Regions from separate parts of the Pseudomonas sp. P8_241 genome, predicted to be linked through region 2. Evidence: predicted binding sites of a transcription regulator. Region 2 holds the regulator's gene; each other region holds the start of a gene.
The links. Region 2 encodes sigma-54, which starts transcription at its own class of promoters, with help from an activator protein. Its sites were predicted from a motif close to ANTGGCATNNANNTTGCTNT; they were not measured.

Region 1: the regulator sigma-54 is predicted to act here: its motif matches at 1,802-1,821, upstream of QMK58_RS08775 (flagellar basal body rod protein FlgF).
Region 3: the regulator sigma-54 is predicted to act here: its motif matches at 2,224-2,243, upstream of flgB (flagellar basal body rod protein FlgB).

What each region holds. Positions count from the first base shown of each region.
Region 1 covers NZ_CP125377.1:1,932,720-1,936,847, reverse strand. Annotated here, with positions in the region: gene flgH (flagellar basal body L-ring protein FlgH) at 1-123, opposite strand, end outside; gene flgG (flagellar basal-body rod protein FlgG) at 176-961, opposite strand; gene QMK58_RS08775 (flagellar basal body rod protein FlgF) at 1,007-1,747, opposite strand; gene QMK58_RS08770 (cytochrome c3 family protein) at 1,951-2,547, opposite strand; gene QMK58_RS08765 (nitrate reductase cytochrome c-type subunit) at 2,557-3,048, opposite strand; gene napA (nitrate reductase catalytic subunit NapA) at 3,060-4,128, opposite strand, start outside.
Region 2 covers NZ_CP125377.1:1,067,789-1,071,916, forward strand. Annotated here, with positions in the region: gene QMK58_RS04680 (HPr family phosphocarrier protein) at 1-117, opposite strand, end outside; gene rapZ (RNase adapter RapZ) at 134-991, opposite strand; gene ptsN (PTS IIA-like nitrogen regulatory protein PtsN) at 994-1,458, opposite strand; gene hpf (ribosome hibernation-promoting factor, HPF/YfiA family) at 1,471-1,779, opposite strand; gene QMK58_RS04700 (RNA polymerase factor sigma-54) at 1,854-3,347, opposite strand; gene lptB (LPS export ABC transporter ATP-binding protein) at 3,535-4,128, opposite strand, start outside.
Region 3 covers NZ_CP125377.1:1,551,897-1,556,024, forward strand. Annotated here, with positions in the region: gene flgA (flagellar basal body P-ring formation chaperone FlgA) at 1-32, opposite strand, end outside; gene QMK58_RS06945 (chemotaxis protein CheV) at 116-1,048, shown strand; gene cheR (protein-glutamate O-methyltransferase CheR) at 1,094-1,921, shown strand; gene flgB (flagellar basal body rod protein FlgB) at 2,286-2,693, shown strand; gene flgC (flagellar basal body rod protein FlgC) at 2,697-3,140, shown strand; gene flgD (flagellar hook assembly protein FlgD) at 3,156-3,878, shown strand; gene flgE (flagellar hook protein FlgE) at 3,910-4,128, shown strand, end outside.

The sequences.
Region 1 (4,128 bases), 860 kb from region 2:
CGGCAACGGCGTGCGCGGCAACACCGGAGCGTAATAAGGGTCATTGGGCTTGGGCGGCACAGGCACGCAGCCTGCGAGCGCGGTGATCCCACTCAGTGCCAGAACAAATGCATAGCGATTCATGACCCTACCTCACGGTGCTGCAGGCGACCTCATGGCCGCCTCATAGACTTGATTACAGATTCTGCGTTACGAACGAGAGCATCTGGTCGGCGGTGGAGATCACCTTGGAGTTCATCTCGTAGGCACGTTGAGTGGTGATCATGTTGACCATCTCTTCAACGGTGCTGACGTTGGACGTTTCCAGGGTGTTCTGCAGCGTGGTGCCGAAACCGGCCAGGCCCGGCGTGCCGACTTGTGGTGCGCCACTGGCGGCGGTTTCCAGGAACAGGTTGTTACCCACCGCTTGCAGGCCGGCCGGGTTGATGAAGTCGGCGGTTTGCAGGTTGCCGATCACTTGGGACGCAGCGTTGCCAGGTACGGTGACGGACACGGTGCCGTCGCGACCGACCGTGAAAGTCTGGGCATCGTTCGGAATCACAATCGCCGGTTCCAGGGCAAAGCCACTGGCGTTGACGATCTGGCCGTTGGAGTCCAGGTGGAAGGTACCGTCACGGGTATAGGACGTGGTGCCGTCCGGTTGCAGGATCTGGAAGAAACCACGACCGTCGATGGCCATGTCCAGCGGCTGCTCGGTGGTTTGCAGGCTGCCGGCGGTGAAGTTTTTCTGGGTGCCGACGATGCGCACACCGGTACCCAGTTGCAGACCCGACGGCAGTTCGCTGTCCTGGGTCGACTGGGCGCCTGGCTGACGCTTGATCTGGTAGAGCAAGTCCTGGAACTCGGCGCGGTCACGTTTGAAACCCGTGGTCGACACGTTGGCCAGGTTGTTGGAAATGGTAGTCAGGTTGGTGTCCTGGGCAGACAGACCTGTTTTGGCAACCCATAGAGCCGGAAGCATTCGATTCTCCTCGTGCGCCTGTTTTACGGCGCGACGTTCTGGTAATTAGCTGATCTGCAAGACCCGAGCCATGGCCTGGTCATCTTCTTTGGCGGTGTTCATCATCTTGATATGCAGCTCGAACTGCTTGGCCAGGGCCAGCACCGAGGTCATCTCTTCCACGGCATTGACGTTGCTCGCCTCGAGGAACCCGGACACCAGCTTGACGTTGGCATCGGCTTGCGCCGGCTGTCCGTCCCTGGTGTGGATTGAACCGTCCAGGCCTTTGGTCATGTTCTTGAAGTCCGGGTTGACCAGCTTGATGCGGTCGACTTCCGCCATCACGCGAGGGCCTTCGCCCATCGCACGGATGCTGATGGTGCCGTCTTCGCCCACTTCGATCTGCTGCTCGGGCGGCACGGCAATCGGCCCGCCATTGCCCATGACCGGCATGCCGTTGCCGGCGCGCAGCACGCCCAGGGCATCAACGTTCAGGCTGCCGGTGCGCACGTAGCTTTCGCCACCGTCTGGATTCTGCACGGCGATCCAGCCATTGCCTTGCACGGCAACGTCGAGGTCGCGGCCGGTCTCCACCAACGCACCGGGGGAGAAATCCGTGGCCGGGCGTTCAGACAGGGCAAACGCACGCGCCGGAAAGCTGTCACCGAACACCGGCATCGAACGCGCCTGTTCCAGGTCTTTCTGGAAGCCGTTGGTGGAGATGTTCGCGAGGTTGTTGGCATGCGCCTTTTGCGCCAGTGCATTCTGGCTGGCGCCGGTCATTGCCACATAAAGGTACTTGTCCACACTCTTTCCTCTGCATGCCGGACGGTTGCCGCCCCAACCTGTGTTGCGCAGGTTGTAGCAATTTGCAGACCAACTTTCGCGCAGCGACTCAAACCCCTTTGAAACACGGGGTTTGAGGCTAGTCAGAGGAAAAATGAACACGGTATCGAAGACGAAAAACCGGCGCGCTTCTGCCGTTTGGCGGCAACACCAATAAACGCTGGCTACCAGCCTTTTACGCCACTCATATCGGGCAACTTGTGGGCAATGCCCTTGTGACAATCGATACACGTTGCCTGGCCGCTGGCCAATGACGTGGAATGCATGTTGGCCGCACGTTTGCTCTGGCGAGTGAAGTCCATGAACTCGAAGTTATGGCAGTTGCGACACTCTCGGGAGTCGTTGGCCTTGAGCCGCGCCCACTCATGTTCGGCCAGTTCCCGGCGCATGCCGAGAAACTTGTCCCGGGTGCTGATCGTGCCGAACAGCTTGCCCCAGACTTCCTTGGACGCCTGCATCTTGCGCGCGATCTTGTGCGTCCACTCGTGGGGGACGTGACAGTCCGGACACGTGGCGCGCACGCCCGAGCGATTGGTGTAGTGAATGGTTTCCTGCAACTCGACAAACACGTTGTCGCGCATTTCGTGGCAGGACGTGCAGAACTTCTCGGTGTTGGTCGCTTCCAGCGCAGTGTTGAACCCACCCCAGAAAATCACCCCGGCGATAAACCCGCCAAGGGTCAGGAAGCCCAGGCTGTAATGCACGCTGGGCCGACGCAATACACCCCAATAATCCTTGAGCAAGGCAAGCAACGATTTCATGGCCTCTCCTCAAGGTTTCGGCTGGCGATTGATTTCGTCTTGCAGCACCTGGTCGATATTCTTGAAACTGTTGTTCACCAGTGGCTTCACGTCTTTCTGCGGTACGTGACACTGGTTGCAGAAGTACCGGCGCGGCGACACCGCCGCCAGTGCCTGGCCGTCACGGTCCATGTAGTGCGTGATGCTGATCATCGGCGCCTGGGTGCGCGCACTGTTGGCGCGACTGTGGCAGGTCAGGCACTTGTTGCTGTTCATGTCGATGGCATAGCCGCGAATGCTGTGGGGGATGGTGGGCGGTTGCTCGGGGTAATTGCGCTCTCGCTTGAGGTCCTTGTTCTCGTCTTCGGCAATGGGCGGTGCCGGCAGCTCCTGGGTCAGGGTCCCACCGACTCGCCGGCCATCCGGCGCCGGTGCATCCAGCGGGTAACCGGGGTCGGCCGCAAATGTCGCGGGCAGCCAGATCAGCAGCGCGGCAAGCAGGGACAGCGAACGAACATTCATCAAAGCGCTCCTTATGCCGTCTTGATCAACTCAATCCTGATCGCGCATTTTTTGTAATCGGTCTGCTTGGAGATAGGGTCCGTCGCATCGAGCGTAACTTTGTTGATCAGCCTGTTGGCGTCGAAGAACGGCACGAACACCAGGCCCTGTGGCGGTTTGTTGCGCCCACGGGTTTCAATTCGGGCACGCATCTCGCCGCGCCGACTGATCAGCTTCACTTCGCTGCCACGCCGGGCATTCAAGGCCTTGGCATCGGCCGGGTGCATGTAGACCAGCGCATCGGGTACCGCTTTGTAGAGTTCTTCGACACGCTGGGTCATGGTCCCGGTGTGCCAATGCTCAAGCACCCGTCCGGTGCTCAACCAGAACGGGAAGTCCGCGTCCGGGGCTTCCGCAGGCGGCTCGTAAGGCAGCGCGAAGATAATTGCTCTCTTGTCGGGGTAGCCGTAGAACTGCACGCCACTGCCCTTCTCGACATAGGGGTCGTAGCCTTCGCGAAAGCGCCACAGCGTTTCCTTGCCTTCGACGACAGGCCAGCGCAAGCCTCGCTCGGAGTGATAACGATCAAAGGGTGCAAGGTCATGACCATGCCCTCGGCCGAACTGGGCATATTCCTCGAACAGGCCTTTTTGCAGGTAGAAACCGAAGTCCTTGGCTTCGTCGTTCTGATAGCCCGCCGCCATTTGCTCCACGGGGAACTGATCGACCTGGCCGTTCTTGAACAGCACCTCGTACAGGGTCTTGCCCTTGAATTGCGGCGAGCTATCCAGCAACTCCGCCGGCCAGACTTCGTCGGTTTTAAAGCGCTTGGAAAACTCGACCAGTTGCCAGAGGTCTGACTTGGCGTCGCCCGGTGCCGAAACCAGCTGATGCCAGAACTGCGTACGCCGCTCCGCGTTGCCGTAAGCGCCCTCCTTCTCCACCCACATGGCCGTGGGCAATATCAGATCCGCTGCCTGCGCCGAAACGGTGGGGTACACATCCGACACCACCACGAAGTTCTCGGGGTTGCGCCACCCCGGCAACACTTCCTGCATGATGTTGGGCCCGGCCTGCATGTTGTTGCTGGCCATGGTCCAG
Region 2 (4,128 bases):
TGTGCGTCCTACCCTGATGGTGCAATCCTTGAATTGGCCGGCGACGCCAACGAACTTTGCGGAAGCGCGGGCATGCAAGCCCAGCTTGTTGATGATTTCGATTTCCAGAGCAGGCATCGCGATGTGAATCCCTTTAACTGAGGTCGCGGTGGCGGACCTGGACGTTCTTCAATGTTTGGTGCAGGGTTTTGCCCAGCCGCTCGGTCAGGTAGACGGAACGGTGGTGCCCGCCGGTGCAGCCGATCGCAATGGTGACATAGGCGCGGTTGCTGGCGGCAAAGCGAGGGAGCCACTTTAACAGGTATGTGGAAATGTCCTGGTACATCTCTTCGACGTCTGGCTGCGCCGCCAGATAATCGGCAACCGGCTGATCGAGTCCGGACAGTTCGCGCAGTTCCGGTTTCCAATAAGGATTGGGCAGGCAACGAACGTCGAACACCAGGTCAGCGTCTACCGGCATGCCACGCTTGAACCCAAAGGACTCCACCAGAAATGCCGTGCCGGGTTCCGGCTGGTTCAACAGGCGCAGCTTGATCGAGTCGCGCAATTGATACAGGTTCAGATTGGTGGTGTTTATTTTCAGGTCGGCGAGGTCGGCAATGGGGCCGAGCAGGACGCTTTCAACGTTGATCGCTTCGGCCAGCGAGCGATTGGCATTGCTCAGAGGGTGGCGCCGACGTGTTTCGGAAAAACGCTTGAGCAGTGTTTCTTCGTCGGCATCCAGGTACAGGACATCGCACTGGATATGCCGACTGCGAACTTCTTCGAGCAGTTCTGGAAAGCGTGTCAGGTGACTGGGCAGGTTGCGAGCGTCGATGGACACGGCAACCAGCGGTTGAGTCAGTTCGGTGTGGATAAGCGCGCGCTCGGCGAGCTCCGGCAACAACCCGGCGGGCAAGTTGTCGATGCAGTAGTACCCGTTGTCCTCGAGCACGGCGAGGGCGGTGCTTTTACCTGAGCCGGAGCGACCACTGACAATTATCAAGCGCATGATTAATGACCGTTTTGCTCGTCCAGGACGACCTGATACAAGGCTTCATTGCTCGCTGCGCTGCGCAGTTTTTCGCGCACTTCCTTGCGGTCGAGCATGCTGGCGATCTGTCGTAACAGCTCCAGGTGTGCGTCGGTAGCAGCTTCCGGGACCAACAGCACGAACAGCAGGTCAACCGGGGCGCCATCGATAGCGTCGAAGTCGATAGGCGCATCCAGATGCATCAGGGCACTGATGGGTGACACGCAGCCCTTCAGGCGACAATGAGGAATGGCGATGCCATTGCCAAACCCGGTGGAGCCGAGTTTTTCACGGGCAATCAATGCCTCGAAGACATCTTGCATCTCCAGAGCCGGCACTTCGCGGGCGATCAGATTGGCAATTTGTTCGAGGGCTTTCTTTTTACTGCCTCCCGGCACGTTCACCAGGGAACGGCCGGGGGTCAGGATACTTTCAAGTCGGATCATGGGTAGGGAGTGTTAACGACCGGTTGCGCCCTGGAGGAGGCTCTGGGTCTTTTCCTTATGTTTTTTGAGTTGTTTATCCAGCTTGTCGGTGAGTGCGTCGATCGCGGCATACATATCGGTATGTTCCGCGTTGGCGACCACTTCATTCCCGGGAATATGCAGCGTGGCTTCGATTTTCTGCTTCAGTTTTTCGACGGTCATCGTGACCTGCACATTAGTGATCTTGTCGAAATGTCGCTCCAATCGTTCGAGTTTTTCGCCGATGTAGGTGCGAAGAGGTTCGGTCACTTCCAGTTGGTGTCCACTGATGTTGACTTGCATACAGCTTCTCCTTCGTTGCCAGTGCATAAAGCGGCAGATCAGATGATCTGCCACTGGAACGCTGTGGCGTGGCTCTACATCAACCGCTTGCGTTCGCTCGAAGGCGCGATCCCGAGAGATTCGCGGTACTTGGCGACGGTGCGGCGAGCCACCTGAATGCCTTGTGCCTCCAGTAAACCAGCGATCTTGCTGTCACTCAACGGCTTTTTCTGATTTTCCGCGGCAACCAGTTTTTTGATGATCGCGCGGATCGCCGTAGACGAGCATTCGCCGCCTTCGGAGGTACTGACGTGGCTGGAGAAAAAGTATTTCAGTTCATAAATGCCGCGAGGGGTGTGCATGAACTTCTGGGTGGTTACCCGCGAAATCGTTGATTCGTGCATGCCCACCGCTTCGGCGATGTCATGCAAAACCAGTGGCTTCATGGCTTCATCGCCGTACTCCAGGAAGCCGCGCTGATGCTCGACGATCTGGGTGGCTACTTTCATCAGGGTTTCGTTGCGGCTTTGAAGGCTCTTGATGAACCAGCGGGCCTCCTGCAACTGATTACGCATGAAAGTGTTGTCGGCGCTGGTGTCGGCGCGGCGTACGAAGCCTGCATACTGGGCATTGACCCGAAGGCGTGGCACCGACTCCTGATTCAGTTCCACCAGCCAGCGCTCGTTGTCCTTGCGCACGATGACGTCAGGCACCACGTACTCGGCTTCGGTAGACTCGATCTGCGAGCCAGGGCGCGGGTTGAGACTCTGGACCAGTTCGATGACCTGGCGCAGTTCATCTTCCTTGAGCTTCATGCGACGCATCAGCTGGCTGTAATCGCGGCTGCCGAGCAAATCGATATAGTCGGTGACGAGACGTTTGGCTTCAACCAGCCAAGGTGTTTTGGCTGGCAACTGGCGCAATTGCAATAGCAGGCATTCACCCAGGTTGCGGGCGCCAATGCCGGACGGTTCGAATTGCTGAATGCGGTGCAGGACCGCTTCAATCTCGTCCAGCTCAATGTCCAGTTCCGGATCGAAGGCCTCAAGGATTTCCTCAAGGGTTTCGTCCAGGTAGCCCTGATTGTTGATGCAGTCGATCAAGGTGACAGCGATCAGTCGATCGGTGTCGGACATAGGTGCCAGGTTCAATTGCCACAGCAAATGGCTCTGCAGGCTTTCCCCGGCAGATGTACGGGTGGTGAAGTCCCATTCATCGTCATCGTTGCTGGGCAGGCTGCTGGCGCTTGTCTGGTAAACGTCTTCCCACGCGGTGTCGACGGGGAGTTCATTGGGAATGCGCTCGTTCCAGTCGCCTTCTTCGAGGTTATCTACCGTCGGAGCGCTTTCCTGATAGGAGGGTTCCTGGATGTCGGTGTTGGGCTTTTGTTCGATGTTGTCGGCCAACGGGTCGGCGTTATCGAAGTCGTCGCCTTCTTCCTGGCGTTCGAGCATCGGATTGGACTCCAGCGCCTCCTGGATTTCCTGTTGCAGGTCCAGGGTCGACAATTGGAGCAGGCGGATGGCCTGTTGCAGCTGCGGTGTCATCGTCAGCTGCTGGCCCATTCTCAAGACTAGCGATGGTTTCATGGCAGGGGCTTAACACCTTATTCGCCGGCGCACATGCGCCATCCACTACAGGGCGCCGGAGCGCCAAACTTAAGCAAGTTATATGCCTGAAATAGAGCGCTTTGCCTAGACCGCTGTAACAATAAAATACTATAAAGCTTCATCAGGCATGCGCGGCGTCCCGGCGAAAACCGAAATGCCTCTGCCCTTACAGGCGGAATTCATGCCCCAGGTACACTTCCTTGACGAGGTCGTTGGCAAGGATCGTCTCGGCATCACCTTCGGCAATCAATTGTCCGTCGTTGACGATATAGGCGGTTTCACAGATGTCCAGGGTTTCACGGACGTTGTGGTCGGTGATCAGCACGCCAATGCCCTTGGCCTTGAGGTGGTAAATGATCTGTTTGATGTCACCCACTGAAATCGGGTCCACGCCGGCGAATGGCTCGTCGAGCAAAATGAATTTCGGGTTGGTTGCCAGTGCCCGGGCGATTTCCACGCGGCGGCGCTCACCACCGGACAGGCTCATGCCGAGATTGTCGCGGATGTGACTGATGTGGAACTCCTGGAGCAGGCTTTCCAGTTCCTTGCGACGACCGGCCTTATCAAGCTCCTTGCGGGTCTCGAGAATAGCCATGATGTTGTCCGCTACCGAAAGTTTGCGGAAAATCGACGCTTCCTGCGGCAGATAGCCGATGCCGGCCTTCGCGCGACCATGCATTGGCTGATGGCTGACATCCAGGTCGTCGATCAGGACGCGGCCCTGATCGGCCTGAACCAGGCCTACGATCATGTAAAAACA
Region 3 (4,128 bases), 480 kb from region 2:
AGGCGTCGGAAAAATGTCGGTTCTGTGTTCATAACGATTAAAAAAGCAAGCGCCGTGCCGTTTAGTGACGAAGGCGCGTCGCAACAACACTTGGCGTTGGTGTGGGAGTTTGGGCATGGCGGGTGTAATGGATTCGGTGAACCAGCGCACGCAACTGGTGGGGCAGAATCGCCTTGAGCTGTTGTTGTTCCGTCTTGACGGTCAGCAGCTGTACGGGATCAACGTCTTCAAGGTTCGGGAGGTGCTGCAATGTCCCAAACTGACGCTGATGCCCAAGTCCAGTCCTGTCGTGTGCGGTGTGGCGAACATCCGGGGGGCGACCATTCCGATCCTTGATCTGGCGATGGCGACTGGCTCCGGTGCTTTGAAGGACAAGAACAATCCGTTTGTGATCATCACGGAGTACAACACCAAGACCCAGGGTTTCCTGGTGCGCTCGGTGGAACGCATCGTCAACATGAACTGGGAAGAGATCCATCCGCCACCCAAGGGCACCGGACGCGATCACTACCTGACGGCGGTGACCCGGGTCGATAACCAGTTAGTCGAAATCATCGACGTCGAGAAGGTGCTGGCGGAAGTCGCACCAACGCCTGAAGCGATTTCTGCCGGGGTGATCGATGTCGAAACCCAGCACAAGGCGCTTTCATTACGCGTGCTGACGGTCGACGACTCGTCCGTGGCACGCAAGCAGGTCACGCGTTGCCTGCAAACGGTCGGCGTCGAAGTGGTGGCGCTGAACGACGGCAAGCAAGCACTGGATTACCTGCGCAAACTGGTCGATGAGGGCAAGAAGCCGGAAGAGGAGTTCCTGATGATGATTTCCGACATCGAGATGCCGGAGATGGACGGGTACACCCTGACGGCGGAAATCCGCAACGACCCGCGCATGCAAAAGCTTCATATCATCCTGCATACGTCCTTGTCCGGGGTATTCAATCAGGCGATGGTCAAGAAAGTCGGTGCCGATGACTTCCTGGCCAAATTCCGACCTGATGACCTGGCATCCCGGGTAGTCGACCGGATCAAGGCAGCAGATATCAGCTAGGGGCCTGTGCCCCTGGCAATCAACACGATTTAAGAGGCGGCATCATTGTCTACGGGTAATTTGGATTTCGAACAGTTCCGGGTGTTCCTGGAAAAAGCCTGTGGCATTTTGCTCGGTGAAAACAAGCAGTACCTGGTCTCCAGCCGTCTCAACAAACTGATGGAACAGCAAGGCATCAAGAGCCTGGGTGAACTGGTCCAGCGCATGACGACCCAGCCGCGCAGCGGTTTGCGCGAGCAGGTGGTGGATGCCATGACCACCAACGAAACCCTGTGGTTTCGCGACACCTATCCGTTCGAGGTGCTGAAGAACAAGGTGCTGCCCGAAGCGATCAAGGCCAATCCTGGCCAACGTCTGCGCATCTGGTCGGCGGCGTGCTCTTCGGGTCAGGAACCCTACTCGCTGTCGATGTCCATCGACGAGTTCGAGCGGGTCAACCTGGGGCAACTGCGGATGGGTGTGCAGATTGTTGCCACTGACCTGTCCGGCACCATGCTGAACAACTGCAAGACCGGCGAATACGACAGCCTGGCCATCGGTCGTGGGCTGTCGCCCGAGCGCCTGCAACGTTACTTCGATCCGAAAGGGCCGGGGCGCTGGGCGATCAAGGCGCCGATCAAGAGTCGCGTGGAGTTTCGCTCGTTCAACCTGCTGGACAGTTACGCCGGCCTCGGCAAGTTCGATATCGTGTTTTGCCGCAACGTGTTGATCTACTTCTCCGCTGAAGTGAAGAAGGACATCCTGCTGCGCATCCACAGCACGTTGAAACCGGGTGGTTATTTGTTCCTCGGCGCCTCTGAAGCGCTGAACGGTTTGCCGGATCACTACCAGATGGTCCAGTGCAGTCCGGGGATCATTTACCAGGCGAAGTGATTTCGTTGGGGTTGTCAGAAAACGGGAGTCCTCAGGGGTTCCCGTTTTTTTATGCCTGCTGATTTCTCACAGCTTCTCAATCCCTGTAGGAGCTGGCTTGCCAGCGATAGCGGTGTGTGCGCAATTTAAAAGTCGGCTGACTCGACGCCATCGCTGGCAAGCCAGCTCCTACAGGGGAGGTGGTGTTCTCAAGTGCGGTGCCAAGCGGCAGAAAAGCGGCAGGCGGCGGAAAACCGTTGCCGCTTTTCTGTCATTGCCACGTTGCCATGGCCCGCAAGGCCCCGGTTTACAGGGTTTTTTGAATTGGCATGGGGCTTGCTATGTCCATCGTACGAAAAATCAGGTCACCCGAAGGTTTCCCGACATGAGCATCAGCTTCGATAAAGCGCTCGGTATCCACGAACAAGCCCTGGGCTTCCGCGCCCAGCGCGCTGAAGTCCTGGCCAACAACATCGCCAACGCCGATACCCCGAATTACAAGGCTCGGGATCTGGACTTCTCCAAAGTGCTCGCCGAGCAGAACGAGAAAACCAAAAGCGGCGGCTTCGCCTTGAACATGACCAACAGCCGTCATATCGAAGCGCAAGGCCTGGGCAATGGCGACGAATCGCTGATGTATCGCACGCCGATGCAACCGTCGATTGACCAGAACACCGTGGACGCTCAACTGGAGCAGTCGAACTACGCGCAAAACGCGGTCGACTTCCAGGCCAGCTTCACCCTGCTAAACAGCAAATTCAAAGGGCTGGTATCAGCCCTGCGCGGAGAGTAAGCCATGTCTCTATCCAGTGTTTTCAACATTGCCGGTAGCGGCATGAGTGCGCAGACCACTCGCTTGAACACCGTCGCTTCGAACATCGCCAACGCCGAGACCGTCTCGTCGAGCATCGACCAGACTTACCGCGCGCGTCACCCGGTGTTCGCCACCATGTTCCAGGGCGGCCAGAGCGGCGGCAGCGATTCGCTGTTCCAGAACCAGGACGCCGCCGGCCAGGGCGTGCAAGTGTTGGGCGTGGTCGAAGACCAGAGCAACCTTGAAGCGCGCTACGAGCCGAACCATCCGGCGGCTGATGCGAAGGGCTACGTCTATTACCCGAACGTCAACGTGGTGGAAGAAATGGCCGACATGATTTCCGCGAGCCGTTCGTTCCAGACCAACGCCGAAATGATGAACACCGCTAAAACCATGATGCAGAAGGTCCTGACCCTCGGTCAGTGATAAGGGGCGACTCAGATGAGTGTTACCGATTCCACCAGTGGTTTGAGCCTTAACGACATCCTGGCCAACTCCTCGGTCAAGACCAATACCACGACCGATGGCCTTGCGTCGGCGGCCGGCAGTGCCTCGGGCAACAAAGCCCTGGGCAAGGATGCATTCCTGCAGTTACTGGTCACGCAGTTGAAAAACCAGAACCCGCTGGAGCCTCAGGACAACGGTGAGTTCGTCGCACAACTGGCGCAATTCAGCAGCCTGGAAGGCATCACCACGCTCAACGATACCGTGAGTGGACTGGCCAGTAACTACAACTCGTCCCAGGCCTTGCAGGCTTCATCACTGGTGGGCCGTTCGGTCATCGCACCTGGCGACAAGGCAGTGGTCGACACGACCAAGAGCTTCAGCGGCACGGTGGTCGTACCGTCAGCGGTGGCTTCTGCCACCCTGAAGATCACAGACACGGACGGCAAGACCGTGCGCACCATCGATCTGGGAGCACAGAAAGCAGGTAACGCCAGTTTCATCTGGGATGGCAAGAACGATGCGGGTGAAACGGTGGCCGCGGGTACTTACAGCTTCGGCGCAACGACCACGATCGATGACCAGTCTGTGGCGTTGATCACTTACCTGCCAGCGACCGTCAACAGTGTGACCATCAGCCAGACCGGCGGTGAGTTGATGCTCAATCTGGCCGGGCTGGGCAGCATTGCCCTGTCCAAAGTTCAAACCATTGGTATGTAGAGCCGACTAACCCGGCATAAAGGAGTGGATGATGTCTTTCAATATCGGCCTTAGCGGTCTCTATGCAGCCAACAAGCAACTGGACGTAACCGGCAACAACATCGCCAACGTCGCTACCACGGGTTTCAAATCGTCCCGTGCGGAATTCGAAGACGTGTACTCGGCAACTAAACTGGGTACCGGCAGCAAGACCGTCGGCAACGGCGTGCGCCTGGCCAACGTTTCCCAGCAGTTTGGCCAGGGTGACATC